Regions from separate parts of the Streptomyces lancefieldiae genome, predicted to be linked through region 3. Evidence: riboswitches for the same ligand, from Rfam matches in the RefSeq annotation. Region 3 holds a riboswitch; each other region holds the start of a gene.
The links. Region 3 has a riboswitch for cyclic di-AMP ahead of RM812_RS06870 (transglycosylase family protein). Riboswitches for the same ligand answer to the same signal wherever they lie in the genome.
Positions count from the first base shown of each region.

Region 1 (5,071 bases), on a different contig from region 3:
GCCTCCCGGCCCGCGCCCTGCGCCCGGCTGATCCTCGACGCCGGGGTGCGCCGGGTGGTCACGGCCTGGCGGGAGCCGGACACCTTCGTGCCGGGGGCCGACGGCAGCGGGGTGCTCGCCGCGGGGGGCGCCGCCGTCGTCGTACTGCCGGAGTACGAGGAGCGGGCGAAGGCGCCCAACCGTCACCTGGAGGGGTAGGGAGATACGGATGTGCATTCTGCCCCCGAGATGGCGTACAGTGGAGACACAACGACGCGGGGTGGAGCAGCTCGGTAGCTCGCTGGGCTCATAACCCAGAGGTCGCAGGTTCAAATCCTGTCCCCGCTACTCAAGACCGAAGGCCGGAATCCATTGAGGATTCCGGCCTTCGGTGCGTTCACCCGGTCGGCCCCCGAAGGCTCGCCCCCCGCCCCCGCTCCGGGAAACCTGGAGAACGGGACGGCAGGCGGCGTCGACGTGCGGGGCGGCGGGAGACGAGTGGTGCGGCCAGGTGACGTGGCAGACGAGGGACCGTACGCCCGGGCCGGCGGCCGGCTTCCCGGCGATCCCGTGCCCGACCCGGGGCTCGGCGACAACATGGTGCTCCCGCCGTCCGCCGGGCCCGAGCGGCGGCGGCGGACCGCGTACGGGCGGACCCTCGTACGCCTGCTGCCCGTACTGCTGATCGTCATCGCCGTCCTGTACGACATCCTGACCCCGAGGTACTTCACCGCCGGGCCCCTCTACACGGCCGCGCCCCTGGTCGCCGCCCCGGTCTACTCACGGCGCGGCACGGCGCTCACCGGTGTCGCCGTGGTCGCCGCCGTGATCGGGCTCCAGCTCAGCAAGGGCGTCATCCACTACGTCGACTCCCTCACGGAGCTGATCACCATCGCGACGGTCGCGGCACTCGCCGTCCTCGTCAACGCCTTCGTGCGCCGCACCGACGAGCGCCTCGTCTCCGTCCGCGAGATCGCCGAGGCCGCCCAGCGCGCCGTGCTGCCCGAGCCCACCGAGCGGATCGGCGGCTTCGAGATCGCCGCCCGCTACGAGGCCGCGCAGGCCGACGCCTTCATCGGCGGGGACCTGTACGCGGTGCAGGACAGCGCGCGCGGCGTCCGGCTCATCGTCGGGGACGTACGCGGCAAGGGCATGGGGGCGGTGGCCGCCGTCGCCGTCGTGATCGGCGCCTTCCGGGAGGCCGCCGAGCAGGAGACGACGCTGGAGGCGGTGGCGCAGCGGCTGGAGCGGGCCCTGGCGCGCGAGGGCACCCGGCGGGAAGGACTGGACGCCTTCGAGGGGTTCACCACCGCCGTCCTCGCCGAACTCCCGCACGGCGACGGCGTGGTCCGCATCGTCAACCGAGGCCATCCTCCGCCCCTGCTGCTGTACGCCGACGGCACCCTGCTCCCGCTGCCCGCCCGGGAGTCCGCGCTGCCGCTCGGCATGGGCGAGCTCGGTGTGTGGCCCGACCGCGCGGACGAGGTCGACTTCCCCGGTGGGGCCACACTGCTGCTGTACACCGACGGTCTGTCGGAAGCCCGCGACGACCGGGGCGAGTTCTACGAGCCGCACCAGCGGCTGGCCGGTCGCGTCTTCCGGCATCCGGCCGAGCTGCTCGACACCCTGGCCGAGGACGTGCGCCGCCACTCCGGGGGCGGCATGGCGGACGACATGGCCCTGCTCGCCGTACGACGGCCCTGACCGCCATCACGGTTGGTGACGGATCGAGCGCCCTGCGCATAACAACTGACACACCGTCAGAAAGTGCTGGGGCGGGAGGTGCCACTGAGGGGCGGTCAAGTCGCCCCGTTTTAGCCGATGGTGAGGCTTACGTCCCCGCGGAATCCGTTAATGATCAAGTGGAACAGCTTGGAATCCGAGCCCCCCGTCTATTAACGTTCGATAACGCAGCGCGGTCGTCCCAGCCGTCACAGAAGGCGGCTCCGTGCGCACGCGCCGAATCCCGTGAGGGAACCGGGGAACCACCACCTTGGGGTGAATCGGGCGTATGACGCCGTGGAGACACGGCCGATATACGCGCGTAGGAGACCTTCCTGCTCCGAACCCGTCAGCTAACCCGGTAGGCGGAAGGAAGGAAAGGAGTACGCCCACGTGGCGTCCAACCGGCCTGCCCCCGAGGCCCCGTTCGTGCCGAGCCGGCACGACACCGAAACCTTCGGCCACGAAGGCCACCGTGCCGAAGAGGGCCCCTGGGAGGAGTGGAATCCCACCGAGGAGTCCATCCGCCCCGTACGCGGCCGGCACCGCGTCGCCAAGCAGCGCGGCGGACTCGCCCGCAGTTCCACCGTCCTCGGCGTCGGTGTCATAGCGGCCGTCGGAGCGGGCGGCATGGCCAGCGCGCAGGCCGGCAAGCCGCCGGTGCCGATCTCCATGCCGGACCTGCCGAACGTCGGCTCGCTCATCTCCGACGAGGAGCCGGAGCCGGAGGGCACCGCCACCCCGCTCAGCGGCATCGGCACGGCCTCCACCGACACCGCGGAGGGCACCACCGACGCCGGTGAGACCCTGCGGACCCGGATCATGGCGCAGGCCGAGCAGCAGCAGGCCCAGGCCGAGAGCAGGGCCGCCGCCGAGGCTGCGGCCGCCGCCGAGAAGCAGGCCGCGGAAGCCGCCGCCAAGGCGGAGGAGGAAGCCAAGGCCAAGGCCGCCGCCGCCAAGAAGAAGGCGGAGGAGGAGGCCGAGAAGAAGGCCGAGGCCGAGCGGCTCGCGCAGCTGGCCAAGCAGTACACGCTGCCGACCTCCTCGTACACGATCTCCTCCACCTACGGTCAGGCCGGCGCCTACTGGTCCTCCGGCCACCACACCGGCCTCGACTTCGCGGCACCCACGGGCACACTGCTCAAGGCGGTCCACAGCGGCACGATCACATCGGCCGGCTACGAAGGGTCGTACGGCTACAAGACGGTGCTCACCCTCGACGACGGCACCGAGATCTGGTACGCCCACCAGTCCTCCATCGGCGTCAGCGTCGGCCAGAAGGTCAGCACCGGTGACGTCATCGGCCGCGTCGGCGCCACCGGCAACGTCACGGGCGCCCACCTCCACATGGAGGTCCACACGAGCTCGGGCGCCGGCATCGACCCCATGGCGTGGCTGCAGAGCAAGGGCCTCACTCCCTGAGCCGCACTCTCCCCGGCCCTCGCCGCCGCTGAACCCCGGCGGTCCTGACGGAGACCCCCTCGACGTCAGGGCTGCCGGTCCGTGCGTCCGGGCGGCTATCGCTGGTCGGGGTGGGGCGGGGAGTACGGCAGGTACGGGTGGGGTGCGGGGTACTGCGTCGGTACCGGTACTGATGTCGGCACGGTAGGGGCGTGACCGTAGGGGCCGTACGAGCCGTGTCCCCCGTGTCCCGGCCATGGCCACGGCAGGACGGGAGGCGGAGGTGCCGTGACGCGGGCCGCGTGCTCCAGGGCCGGGCGTGCCACGTTCCGTCGGTGCCACAGGGCGTCCAGCAGTTCCCGCTCCCGTACGACGTAGTCGGCGCCCGCCCCGCCCCGGCGCCCCCGGTGCCGCAGGAAGGCCAGTGAGGTCGCGTACGCCTCGTACTGCGCCACCGCCCGCGCCGCCGGTTTCCCCGCGTACCGGCGGGCGTGCTGCCGGGCGATGCGACGGGCGCGCATCGAGCCGAGGGCGAACGGTTCCGTCGGCGCCAGCCACCCGGCCGCGACGTACGCGGGCAGTTCGGCCCGCACGGTGACCAGTTCGCGCTGCCGGGTCCAGATCACCAGCCAGGTCAGCAGGCCGAACGCGGGGAGCATGAAGGCCGCGTACACCGCGAAGAAGCCGTACTGGCCGAACGAGGCCGAGCCGTTCCACAGCGCGTGCATGCCCATCGCGAGCAGCAGGCCGGACAGCGGGAGCAGGGCGCGGCGCAGGCGGTGGCGGTCGGCCAGGAGCGCGGTGATGCCGAAGCCGATGCCGGTGAGCACGGTGAACAGCGGGTGGGCGAACGGCGACATCACGATGCGGACGAAGAAGGTCGCGGCGGTGACGGAGGCGATGCCGCTGTCGCCGGTGAGCTGGTCGGTACCGAAGGCGGTGCCCAGGTAGAGGATGTTCTCGGTGAAGGCGAAGCCGGTGGCGGTGACACCGGCGACGACCACGCCGTCGACGATGCCGGTGAAGTCCCGCCTGCGGAAGAGGAAGACCAGCAGGACGGCGGCGGCCTTGGCGGACTCCTCGACGACCGGGGCTATGACCGTGGCGCCGAGGGTGTCCGCACCGGCCGGGTCGGCGGTGGCCGTCGCTATCCACCTCGTGGCGAAGCTGTTCGCGATGATCGCTATCAACGCCGCCGCGCAGGCGCCCCAGGCGAAGCAGAACAGCAGGTTCCGCCAGGGCCCGGGGTCGACCCGGTCCAGCCAGCGGAACGCGGCGATGAGCAGTGGCACGGGCAGTACCGCCAGCCCCAGCCCCACCAGGAACCCCTGCGTCCCGGTCTGTTCACGCACCAGGGCCAGGATCACCAGGCCGGAGAGCGCCAGCAGGGTGATCAGCGCGCCGTAACGCACCCAGGTGCGCTGCCACCAGTGCGGACGCGGCGGATACGTCGGATACGGGGGACAGGTGGCCACGGCATGGACCCTAACCGGTGGGGGGCTGCTCCTTGTACTGATCGCGGTGCTGTTCGCGGTGCGGTGCGGGGTGCTCGTCGCGGTGCGGTACGGGGTGCCGTACGCGGCGGAAGAGCAAGTCGTTCACCACATGTCCCTTGTCCAGGCCCTGGCCCTCGAAACGGGTCAGCGGCCGGTGGGCGGGGCGCGGCGCGTAACCGCCGTCGGGCACGGTGTTCTCGAAGTCGGGGTGCGCGGTGAGGACCTCGAGCATCTGTTCCGCGTACGGCTCCCAGTCGGTGGCGCAGTGCACGACGGCGCCCGGCGCCAGCCGGGTCGCGGCCAGGGTCAGGAACTCCGGCTGGATCAGACGGCGCTTGTGGTGCCGCTTCTTGGGCCAGGGGTCGGGGAAGTACACGCGCAGGCCGGCGAGGGAGTCGGGGGAGAGCATCTCGCGCAGGAGGATGATCGCGTCGCCGTTGCCCACCCGGATGTTGGACAGCCCGTTCCGGTCC
Region 1 is NZ_JAVRFH010000053.1:5,937-11,007, reverse strand. It holds gene RM812_RS33675 (dihydrofolate reductase family protein) at 1-198, shown strand, start outside; tRNA gene RM812_RS33670 (tRNA-Met) at 254-327, shown strand; gene RM812_RS33665 (PP2C family protein-serine/threonine phosphatase) at 481-1,683, shown strand; cyclic di-AMP (ydaO/yuaA leader) riboswitch at 1,927-2,084, shown strand; gene RM812_RS33660 (M23 family metallopeptidase) at 2,095-3,123, shown strand; gene RM812_RS33655 (PrsW family intramembrane metalloprotease) at 3,219-4,577, opposite strand; gene trmB (tRNA (guanosine(46)-N7)-methyltransferase TrmB) at 4,588-5,071, opposite strand, start outside.
Region 1: another riboswitch for cyclic di-AMP. It lies ahead of RM812_RS33660 (M23 family metallopeptidase); the one in region 3 lies ahead of RM812_RS06870 (transglycosylase family protein).

Region 2 (5,071 bases), on a different contig from region 3:
GCACGCCGCCGAGGACGATCTCGCCCATCTGCGCAAGCTGCTGGGCCGCCGTACGTCGGCGCTGCGCCGCCTGCGGACGGCCGTGCGGTGGTACGCCCCCACCGGGCAGGCCAAGGGCTGGCGGCTGTGGATCGAGAGCTGGGCCGTGGCCCTGCGCGAGCCCGACCTGCGTGAGGTCGCGCGGGAGCTCGACCGGCAGTGGAAGGCGGCGATCGCCGAGGTCATCGCGGAGGGCGTGGCCGCCGGGGAGTTCCCGTGCCCGGACCCCGACGGCGCCGCCCTGCGACTGACGGCCCTGCTCGACGGGTTGGCCGTGCAGCTGACGTCGTACGCGGGCGCGGTGACACGGGCCCAGGCACAGGAGTGGACGGACGAGGCGCTCGCCCGGGAACTGGGCCTGGCACGGGAGGCGTTGACGGCATCGCCGCGATGAGCCGCCCGGCCCCGGGATCTCCGCTGCTGCGCCCCGTCCCCGTCTGCCTCCCTGTCCCCCGTCCCCGTCCCGCCTTCAGGCCACCGCGTCGATGCGCGACTTGATGTCGTCCGGCGACAGCGTCCCCTTGGCGGTCACGTGGTCTCCCGAGGACTCTCCGCGCAGCCGGCGTCCGATCCACGGCACCAGGTACTCGCGTGCCCAGTGCACGTCGTCCCGCCGGACGTCGAGGGTGCCGCGGGGCGGCAGCGGCGGCCAGGGCTGGTCCGGGTCGGCCGGGATGCTGAGGCCGAGGACCTGGCCCGCGCGCAGCGCCACACGTGTGTGGCCCTCCGCCGAGAGGTGCAGCCGGTCCGCGTCCCACGCCCTGCGGTCCTGGACGCTCCGGAGCGACCAGAGGTCGAGCACCGGGCAGCCGTAGCGGTCGGCGACGGCGCGCACGTGTCCGTTGTACGTGGCGATCTTGCCGCGCAGATGCTTGAGGACGGGCACCTTGCGGGTGTCGAACCCGGTCGTCACCAGGACGGTGCCGGCCGCGGCGGTCAGCGCGGACACCGCCCGTTCGAACCGCTCGGCCACCTCGTCGGGGTCGGTGCCGGGCCGGATGATGTCGTTGCCGCCCGCACAGAACGAGACCAGGTCCGGTGCGAGTTCGACGGCCCGCGGGACCTGCTCCGCCACGATCTGGTCGAGCAGCCTGCCGCGCACGGCGAGGTTCGTGTACGTGAAGTCGCCCTCGGGGCGCCGGTCCGCGAGCAGGACGGCGAACCGGTCGGCCCAGCCGACGAACGCCCCGTCGGGGCCGGGGTCGCCGACGCCCTCGGTGAAGCTGTCCCCCACCGCCACGTACGACCCGATCACTGCTCTGCTGTCACTCTTCGAATCGTCTGCCACATCGGCCCATGATTCACCGTGGAATGTGACCTACGCGACCGTAGGAAGGGGTTGACGGGCGGTGAGAAAAACCACGCCTAAAGTGTTCGTCAATTCCGGAATACGCGGAAGACCGACGACAGGCCGAAGACGGACCGTAGGCCGAAGGCCGGACCCGGGGATCGGGGTCCGGCCTTCGGTGGCGCGGAGGCCGCGCCGAAACCGGCGTCAGACCGAGACGCCGTGCGAGCGCAAGTAGGACAGCGGGTCCACGTCCGAGCCGTAGTCCGGCGTGGTGCGGATCTCGAAGTGCAGGTGCGGGCCGGTCACGTTGCCGGTGGCGCCCGAGAGGCCGACCTGCTGGCCCGCCGTCACCGACTGGCCGGCGGAGACGGAGAGCGAGGACAGGTGGGCGTACTGGGCGTAGTGGCCGTCGGCGAGCTTGATGACGACCTGGTTGCCGTACGCGCCGCCCCAGCCGGCGGAGACGACCGTGCCCGCGCCGACGGCCTTGAGCGAGGTGCCGGTCGGGACGACGAAGTCCGTGCCGGTGTGGTAGCCGCTGGACCACATGCTGCCCGACTGGTGGTACGGCGTACCGACGCTGCCGCCGGCGACGGGGGAGGTGTAACCGTTCGACGACTTCTCCGGCTCGGTGCTGTCCGACGCGGCGCTCTTCGGCGCGGTGCTCTTCGGCGCCGCGGGCTTCTCGGCGGACTCGTCCGCGGCCTTCTGGCCGATCGACAGCTCGAGGCCCGGGTGGATCAACGCCGGGTCGGAGCCGATGACCTGGCGGTTGTCCGAGTAGAGCTTCTTCCAGCCGCCGTCGACGTGCTGCTCGTCAGCGATCTTCGACAGGTAGTCACCGCTCCGCACGGTGTACGTCGTCGCGCCCGAGTTCTTCCCGGCGCTGTTCCCGGCGGCCTGCTCGGCCGTCGTCGGGAGGGACTGCGCGGCCTGCTCGGAGACGGACTGCGCGGGAGCGGCCTGGGCACCGGCGGCACCCATCAGCGGGAGGGCGAGCGCGGCGCCACCGGTTCCGGCGACGGCGAGGGTTCGGGTGAGGCGCATGGCCCTGGTACGGCGGTGCTTACCCTTCGCGGGCATGGCGGATTCCTCTCCGGCGCCTGCGAGGTGAGCTGTCGGGTGCGGGCTGGAGATGCCCGGCCGCGCCGAAGCGCGGCTTTACCCCGAGCCGTTCCGGGAACCGGAACAGGCAGTGGTACCTGTGGGTCCCCCGCTCCTGCCGGGTACGGGTGATGGATGAGTGGGGCTCCGGTCGGCGGCAGGATTAGGCGTCCGTCCGGATCGGTGGTGAACGTAAGGGACCAGGACTCCCAGGGACAAGCGTGACTTTCCTGGGGCGGGACTTTCATGTGATCCATTGCGGGAATCGCCGGTCACACTCCGTCGATTTCACATGCGGCCCTTCACGTAAACGGCCTTGAAAACCGCCAGAATTACGTGAGCATGACGAACAACGCACCGTCACGGATATGACGCTGCTCACCCGAGACCGCCCCAGCCTCTTTTATTCCAGAGCGAGTTGGAAGGAAGGCGTCAATTTCGGACAGAAGAGCCAAAAGAGTCAGAAGGCTCAGATGCGGCGCAGCCGGATGACCGTGGCGTCGAGGTCCCCACGCAGAGCGAGGCACACACCGTGGTGCAGCGGGACCGCCCCTCGATGCACTTCACCCGTTTCACGGCATGCGTACGGTGCTTCCGGGTCGAGCCCGCGCCACCTCGGCGCGGGTACGGGCTCGCCGTGGTGCTGGGCCTGCAGCCGGGCGAGGACGGCGGTCCCGTCGCCGAACACGTACTGCACGGCACTGAGCCCGCCCCGCGGAGGCCGCAGCCGGTAGAGGTCGCCGCGCCGCACGAGGGGCCGGATCCCCTCGTGGAGAGCCACCGGTCCCGGGCCTCGGCCGGCTCCGCCTCGGTCCACTTCGTGAGGTCGCCGCCGATGCCGACCCCGGCCATCGCGCTGACGAACCGGAAGCGCAGGGAGCCGACCCGGCCGTTGCGCATGGCGTTGGGGGCTGTCGGTGACCCAGGCGGCCGTGACCCGCGCCGGGTGGATCCGACTGAGCCCTCCTGGACGGCGAGTCGGTCGAGCGGGTCGGTGTTGTCAGACGTCCACACCTGGTCCGTGCGGGCGAGCACCCCGAGGCGCCGGGAGCGCGATGCGCGGGCCCCAGTGGAGATGCACGAGCTCGTCGCGTCCGGTGAGGTGAAGGGCGTAGGCGCTGCCCGGTCCGGTGCGGAGCCAGGTGCGGCCGTCTTCGGAGATCTCCGGCATCAGGCCCCCACAAGGAAGAAACGGATGCGAACAGGTTCGCTCAGATACCAACATCGTTGCCACTGGTGCGGTCCTCCCGCAATGCCCTGTGGACAACTCATTGCCCCAGGCAAGAGATGCCGTATCGTCGAGTGGCGCCCGTCGTCGAGCAGCGCCGGCGGGGCGGAGTGGGAGGAGCCCCCGTGACGCAGCAGGTCCCGTCGACCGAGCCCGAGCTGGCCGGTGTGCGCAACTTCCGCGATCTGGGCGGACTGCCCACCGTGGACGGGCGGCGGGTGCGGCAGGGGGTGCTGTTCCGCAGCGGTCACCTGGCGCACGCCACCGGGGAGGACACGGCGTTCCTGGCCTCACTGGGCCTGCACACCGTCTTCGACTTCCGCAACGCGGCCGACCAGAAGCTCGAGGGTCCGGACGTCGAGCTTCCGGGCGTGCGCAACGTGAACCTGCCGCTGAGCGATCCGGCCGACGGCGCCGAGTTCTGGAAGATGGTCCGCGACGGCGACCTCGACCAGCTGCGCGAGATCCTGGCGGACGACAAGGGCGCCCAGCGGATGATCGGCTCCTACCGCACGATCATCAAGGAGCGCACGGCGGAGCACTCCCGGGTGCTGCACGCACTCGCCGAGGACAGCGTCCCCGCCCTGATGCACTGCGCGGCCGGCAAGGACCGCGCGGGCCTGTCGATCGCGATCACCCTGCTCGCCCTCGGCGTCGAACGCGAGGCCGTCGTCGAGGACTACCTGAAGTCGAACGCCGCCCACCGCCGCTACAAGGTGCACCGCAGCAGCTCCGCCGCCTCGGCGTACTCCCCCGAGGTCATGGAGCTGCTCAACCCGCTGTTCGACGCGCGCGCCGAGTATCTGACGGCGGCCTTCGAGACCGTGGAGGAGACCTGGGGCGGGGTCGACGCCTACCTGGAGAAGGGCCTGCGGGTCACTCCGGAGACCCGGGAGCGGCTGCGCGAGCGGATGCTGGACTGAGCCACGCGCCCGGTCGGTCGCCGGCTACTTGGCCCCCACCTCGAACAGCAGGTACAGGAAGGCACCGAAGACGTGCCCGAGGGCGATGTAGATGAAGAGTCGTACCCACAGGGCACGCGGAAACTTGTCCTGAATGGCGCTCATGGCATCTCTCCGGGGGTCGGGCCGAGGCACAGCGCGGCCGTGGGGCTCTGCAACAGGGTGTGGACGAAGAGCAGCTCGACCCCGTCGGGGTCCCGTGCGGCGATCCGGTGCGGGGTCAGCGAGTCGAAGTGCGCGCTGTCCCCCTGCCCGAGCCGGTGCACCGTGTCCCCGAGGCGCAGCCGCAGCCGGCCCCTGAGGACATACAGCCACTCCTCACCGGGGTGCACCCGCACGATGTCGCCCTGGGAGCCGTGCGGCACATGGACGCGCAGGGCCTGCATCCCGCGGCCGGCCCCTCCCGCCTGCCAGTACGTCCAGCCGCCCGCCTCCGTCGGCTCCATG
Region 2 is NZ_JAVRFH010000001.1:308,485-313,555, reverse strand. It holds gene RM812_RS01650 (TetR/AcrR family transcriptional regulator) at 1-433, shown strand, start outside; gene RM812_RS01645 (SGNH/GDSL hydrolase family protein) at 509-1,294, opposite strand; gene RM812_RS01640 (M23 family metallopeptidase) at 1,535-2,413, opposite strand; cyclic di-AMP (ydaO/yuaA leader) riboswitch at 2,418-2,575, opposite strand; gene RM812_RS42990 (GH36 C-terminal domain-containing protein) at 2,904-3,215, opposite strand; partial or broken gene RM812_RS42985 (hypothetical protein) at 3,290-3,469, opposite strand; gene RM812_RS01630 (tyrosine-protein phosphatase) at 3,788-4,585, shown strand; gene RM812_RS01625 (DUF6126 family protein) at 4,610-4,729, opposite strand; gene RM812_RS01620 (helix-turn-helix domain-containing protein) at 4,726-5,071, opposite strand, start outside.
Region 2: another riboswitch for cyclic di-AMP. It lies ahead of RM812_RS01640 (M23 family metallopeptidase); the one in region 3 lies ahead of RM812_RS06870 (transglycosylase family protein).

Region 3 (5,071 bases):
CCGAGCAGCGGACCCGCCTGCAGGAGTCCCTCGCCGCCGGCGAGCGCGACCTGCTGGAGACCGGGGTCGAGGAACTCCTGCGTTACGACGGACCGGTGGAACTGGCCACCTGGCGCTTCGCCACCCGGCCGCTCGCCATCGGCGGGCAGGACATCGCGGCCGGTGACCCCGTCCTCGTCGTCCTGGCCGCCGCCGACCGGGACCCGGAGCGGTTCACGGACCCGGACACCCTGGACCTCGCCCGCCGGGACAGCCAGCACCTCGGATACGGCCACGGCATCCACTACTGCCTCGGCGCCCCGCTCGCCCGGCTGGAGGGACAGACGGCGCTCGCCACGCTCCTGACCCGCCTCCCGGATCTGCGCCTCGCCGCGGACCCGGCCGAGCTGCGTTGGCGCGGCGGGCTCATCATGCGCGGACTGCGCACCTTGCCCGTTTCCTTCACACCGGTCACGTCACCGGCCGACAACGTCACGCCGCCGACGCAAAAGTGACACGCGCTCAACTCTGTGATCTTCACGTGATCTGTGCGGCATGAACTTGTGACAAGCGATCATCTGCCTATACGTTCACGGATCAGCGTGGTGTGTGGAGCATCGTTCACCGCGCGGGCCCCCGTCGTCTCGTGAAAGGTCGTCGCATGCTCTCCGGGAACGGTCGTCACCGCCGCCCCCGCCAGGCCCCCGCCCTGGTCGTCGCCGCCGGAGTGACCGGCTCCGCCATCGCGATCCCCCTCCTCGGCGCCACCGGCGCCCACGCGGCCGACGGGGTCAACTGGGACCGGGTCGCCGAGTGCGAGACCGGCGGCGCCTGGAGCCAGAACAGCGGCAACGGGTACTACGGCGGCCTGCAGCTCTCCCAGGAGGTGTGGGAGCGGTACGGCGGCCTGAAGTACGCGCCGAGTGCCGACGAGGCCAGTCGCGCCCAGCAGATAAGAATCGCCGAGAAGCTGCACGCGGACCAGGGCATCGCGGCCTGGCCGACCTGTGGTCTGCTCGCGGGACTGGGCAACGACTCGGCGTCCGCGGGCAGCGGTCCGGGCGCGACGGGTGACGGCTCGTCGCAGGGGTCGGGGACGTCGACCGCCCCTGAGCCGACCGACACGTCCGACTCCTCCGGTTCCTCTGGTTCCTCTGGTTCCTCCGGCTCGTCCGGTTCCTCCGGTCCGTCCGGGGCCTCCCGTTCGACCGACGCCTCGGAGCCGACTCCCGGCACGTCACCTTCGTCCTCCGCCTCGACCGCTCCTGACTCCCCGTCGACCACAGGGGACGAATCGAACAAGTCCGACACGTCCACTGAATCCGGCTCCACGGCGAGCGCCGACCCGCAGGAGCCCGGCGGCTCGCACAGGGGTACGCCCAAGACTGATGAAACGGACAAGGCGGGGCAGAGCGACGGCTCTTCGGCTCTCACCGACACCGAGGATTCCGGTTCGGGCCGGCATCGTGGCGGCAGCGCCGACGAGGGCGCGGCGGACGGCCGTTCGGCCGAGTCCTCGGGCCGGCACGCCTCGCGTGGCGAGGGTGGCGAGGGTGGCGAGGGTGACGCGCGAGAGGTCGTGGACGGCTCCTACACCGTCCGTTCCGGCGACAGTCTTTGGGGTATCGCCGACTCCCTCGACCTCGACGGCGGGTGGCACTCGCTCTACACCGTCAACAAGACGGTCGTCGGCGCCGACCCGGACCACATCCTCCCCGGTCAGACGCTCACGGTCATGGGCGAACCGGGTGAAAAGTAGGGGGAGTTCGCGTCACGGTTCGAGGCATATATCCGTTTTGGATCTCGTGAGAGATAGGTCTCAGAAGCCGTGATCGTCTTTGAAAATCCGCGGAGCGCGTGGCTACGGTCGTGACCGCTCGCCTCCGCGGGCCCCGGCTGCCGCAACGCCGAATCCTGCCAGCGGCCGTCCGGGAACAGTCGTCGCGTCAAGCGCCGCAGGCAGGAGCGGGGGAACCAAGGTAAGTGCCGTACCGGGCAGTTGAGCCGGAGCGGCTAGGGGTGGAGCCGAGTTCCGCGAGGAACCCGGCCGGGCAACTCAACCGGCCCGAACCCGACAGCTCACCTCGCAGGCGTCGGTGAGGGGATCGATCCATGCTGTTTTCCGGCAAGGGCAAGCACCGTCGTCCGTCCAAGGCCACCCGTGTCATCGCCGTCGCCGGTGTCACCGGCGCGGCCGTCGCCGCCCCGCTGATGGCGGCCGGCAACGCCTCCGCCGCCACCGAGTCCGAGTGGGACGCCGTCGCCCAGTGCGAGGCCGGCGGCAACTGGTCCATCAACACCGGCAACGGTTACTACGGCGGTCTGCAGTTCTCCGCCTCCACCTGGGCCGCCTACGGCGGTACGCAGTACGCCGCCACCGCCGACCAGGCGACCAAGGCGCAGCAGATCGAGATCGGCGAGAAGGTGCTCGCGGGCCAGGGCAAGGGTGCCTGGCCGTCCTGCGGCACCGGCCTGTCGGGCGCCGCGTACACCGGTGGCGGATCCTCCGGCGGGGGCCAGGACAGTGGTTCCTCGCAGGGCTCCGGCAGCTCCGGGAGCACGCAGAGCCAGAGCAGCGGCTCCACCGCCGACCGCTCCACCGAGCAGAAGGCCTCCCGCTCCGCCGAACGCCCGGCGGCCAAGAAGGAGACCGTCACCACCCCGACCGGCAAGAAGGTCGAGAAGGGCGACGGCGAGTACAAGGTCGTCAAGGGCGACACCCTCAGCTCGATCGCCGAGGCGCACGACGTCGAGGGCGGCTGGGCGAAGCTGTTCAAGCTGAACGACGACATCGTCGACGACGCCGACCTGATCTACCCGGGCCAGCAGCTGCACCTGAAGTAGGCAGCGGCCCCCTTGCTCCCGTCCCGGTGCGTGTTCCCCCGTACGCACCGGGACGGGTTTTTCACGCCCCGATTCCGTTCCCGGTTCCGTTCCGGGCTCCGTTCCTGGTTCCGTCCGCTGTTCCGTCCCCGAACCCGTCCCCGGTTTCCGCCCCTGTTTACGCGAACGTCTTTGTTCCGTTCGGAAACAATTTACTCTCGGTTCTGTCCACCGGGTGGGCGACCGGCTGGCCGATCGCCCGGAGCCGGTTAGGCTCGTCCCGCAGAGCCGCTGCGGTCCTGCGGACCGGTTGCGGTTCGGCGGACCCGCGTCACACCGAAGCGTCACATTGAAGAAGGAGATGCTCGTGCCGTCCATCGACGTCGTCGTAGCCCGGGAAATCCTGGACTCCCGAGGCAACCCCACGGTCGAGGTCGAGGTCGGCCTCGACGACGGCAGCACGGGTCGTGCCGCCGTTCCGTCCGGTGCCTCCACCGGCGCCTTCGAGGCCATCGAACTCCGTGACGGCGATGCCAACCGTTACCTGGGCAAGGGTGTCGAGAAGGCCGTCCTGGCCGTCATCGAGCAGATCGGCCCGGAGCTCGTCGGCTACGACGCCACCGAGCAGCGCCTGATCGACCAGGCGATGTTCGACCTCGACGCCACCGACAACAAGGGCTCGCTGGGCGCCAACGCCATCCTGGGCGTCTCGCTCGCCGTCGCCCACGCCGCCTCCGAGGCCAGCGACCTGCCGCTCTTCCGCTACCTGGGCGGCCCGAACGCGCACCTGCTGCCGGTGCCGATGATGAACATCCTGAACGGCGGCTCGCACGCCGACTCCAACGTGGACATCCAGGAGTTCATGATCGCCCCGATCGGCGCGGAGTCCTTCTCCGAGGCCCTGCGCTGGGGCGCCGAGATCTACCACACCCTGAAGAAGGTCCTGAAGAGCAAGGGCCTGGCCACCGGCCTCGGTGACGAGGGCGGCTTCGCCCCGAACCTCGGCTCCAACCGCGAGGCCCTCGACCTGATCCTCGAGGCGATCAAGGAGGCCGGCTACACCCCCGGCGAGCAGATCGCCCTCGCGCTCGACGTCGCCGCCTCCGAGTTCTACAAGGACGGCTCCTACACCTTCGAGGGCAAGGAGCGCTCGGCCGCCGAGATGACCGAGTACTACGCGGAGCTCGTCGACGCGTACCCGCTGGTCTCCATCGAGGACCCGCTGTTCGAGGACGACTGGGAGGGCTGGAAGACCATCACCGACAAGCTCGGTGACAAGGTCCAGCTCGTCGGCGACGACCTGTTCGTCACCAACCCGGAGCGCCTGGCCCGCGGCATCGAGGAGGGCGCCGCCAACGCCCTGCTGGTCAAGGTCAACCAGATCGGTTCCCTGACCGAGACCCTGGACGCCGTCGAGCTGGCCCAGCGCAACGGCTTCAAGTGCATGATGTCCCACCGCTCCGGCGAGACCGAGGACGTCACCATCGCCGACCTGGCCGTCGCCACCAACTGCGGCCAGATCAAGACCGGTGCCCCGGCCCGCTCCGAGCGCGTCGCCAAGTACAACCAGCTGCTGCGCATCGAGGAGATCCTCGACGACGCGGCGGTGTACGCCGGCCGCAGCGCGTTCCCTCGCTTCAAGGGCTGACGCCGGTAGGCAGCGTCGTCCGTACGTCCCCGTACTCGGTCCCGTACCGTGTGCGGGGACGTACGCGTGTAGGACGGCCGTGACGAGGCATGAGGGCGAACGGGAGGCGGGGACATGGCGGTGCTGTGCTGTCCCGGGGGACACCCCCTGGACCCCCGGCCGGACGGTGGGGCGGTCGGCGTGGGCATGCGAGGTGGGACTCCGTGACCGGCCGGGACCGTTTCTCCACCGCGACCAGGATCCGGATCATCGGGGAGCAGACCGCGGCCCGGGTCTACCGCTCGCAGACCAAGCGCCAGGCCCGCCGCTCCCGGCTGACCGGCCGGGCCGCGCTGCTGGCGATGGTGCTCTGCTCGCTCGTCGTGGCGCTCGCCTACCCGATACGGCAGTACGTGGCCCAGCGCGCCGAGATCGCCGACCTCCGGCAGGAGCAGGAGGAGACCCGGCAGCGGGTCGAGGACCTGCGCGGCCTCAAGGCGCGCTGGCAGGACGACGCCTTCGCCGAGCAGCAGATCCGGCTGCGGCTGCACTATGTGATGCCGGGGGAGACGGGATTCGTCGTCGTCGACCCGGACGCGGCCAAGCAGGCGCGCACCGATGTCGGCGCCGCCGACCGCCCCT
Region 3 is NZ_JAVRFH010000005.1:95,678-100,748, reverse strand. It holds gene RM812_RS06880 (cytochrome P450 family protein) at 1-494, shown strand, start outside; gene RM812_RS06875 (transglycosylase family protein) at 641-1,738, shown strand; cyclic di-AMP (ydaO/yuaA leader) riboswitch at 1,921-2,087, shown strand; gene RM812_RS06870 (transglycosylase family protein) at 2,092-2,823, shown strand; gene eno (phosphopyruvate hydratase) at 3,170-4,450, shown strand; gene RM812_RS06860 (FtsB family cell division protein) at 4,654-5,071, shown strand, end outside.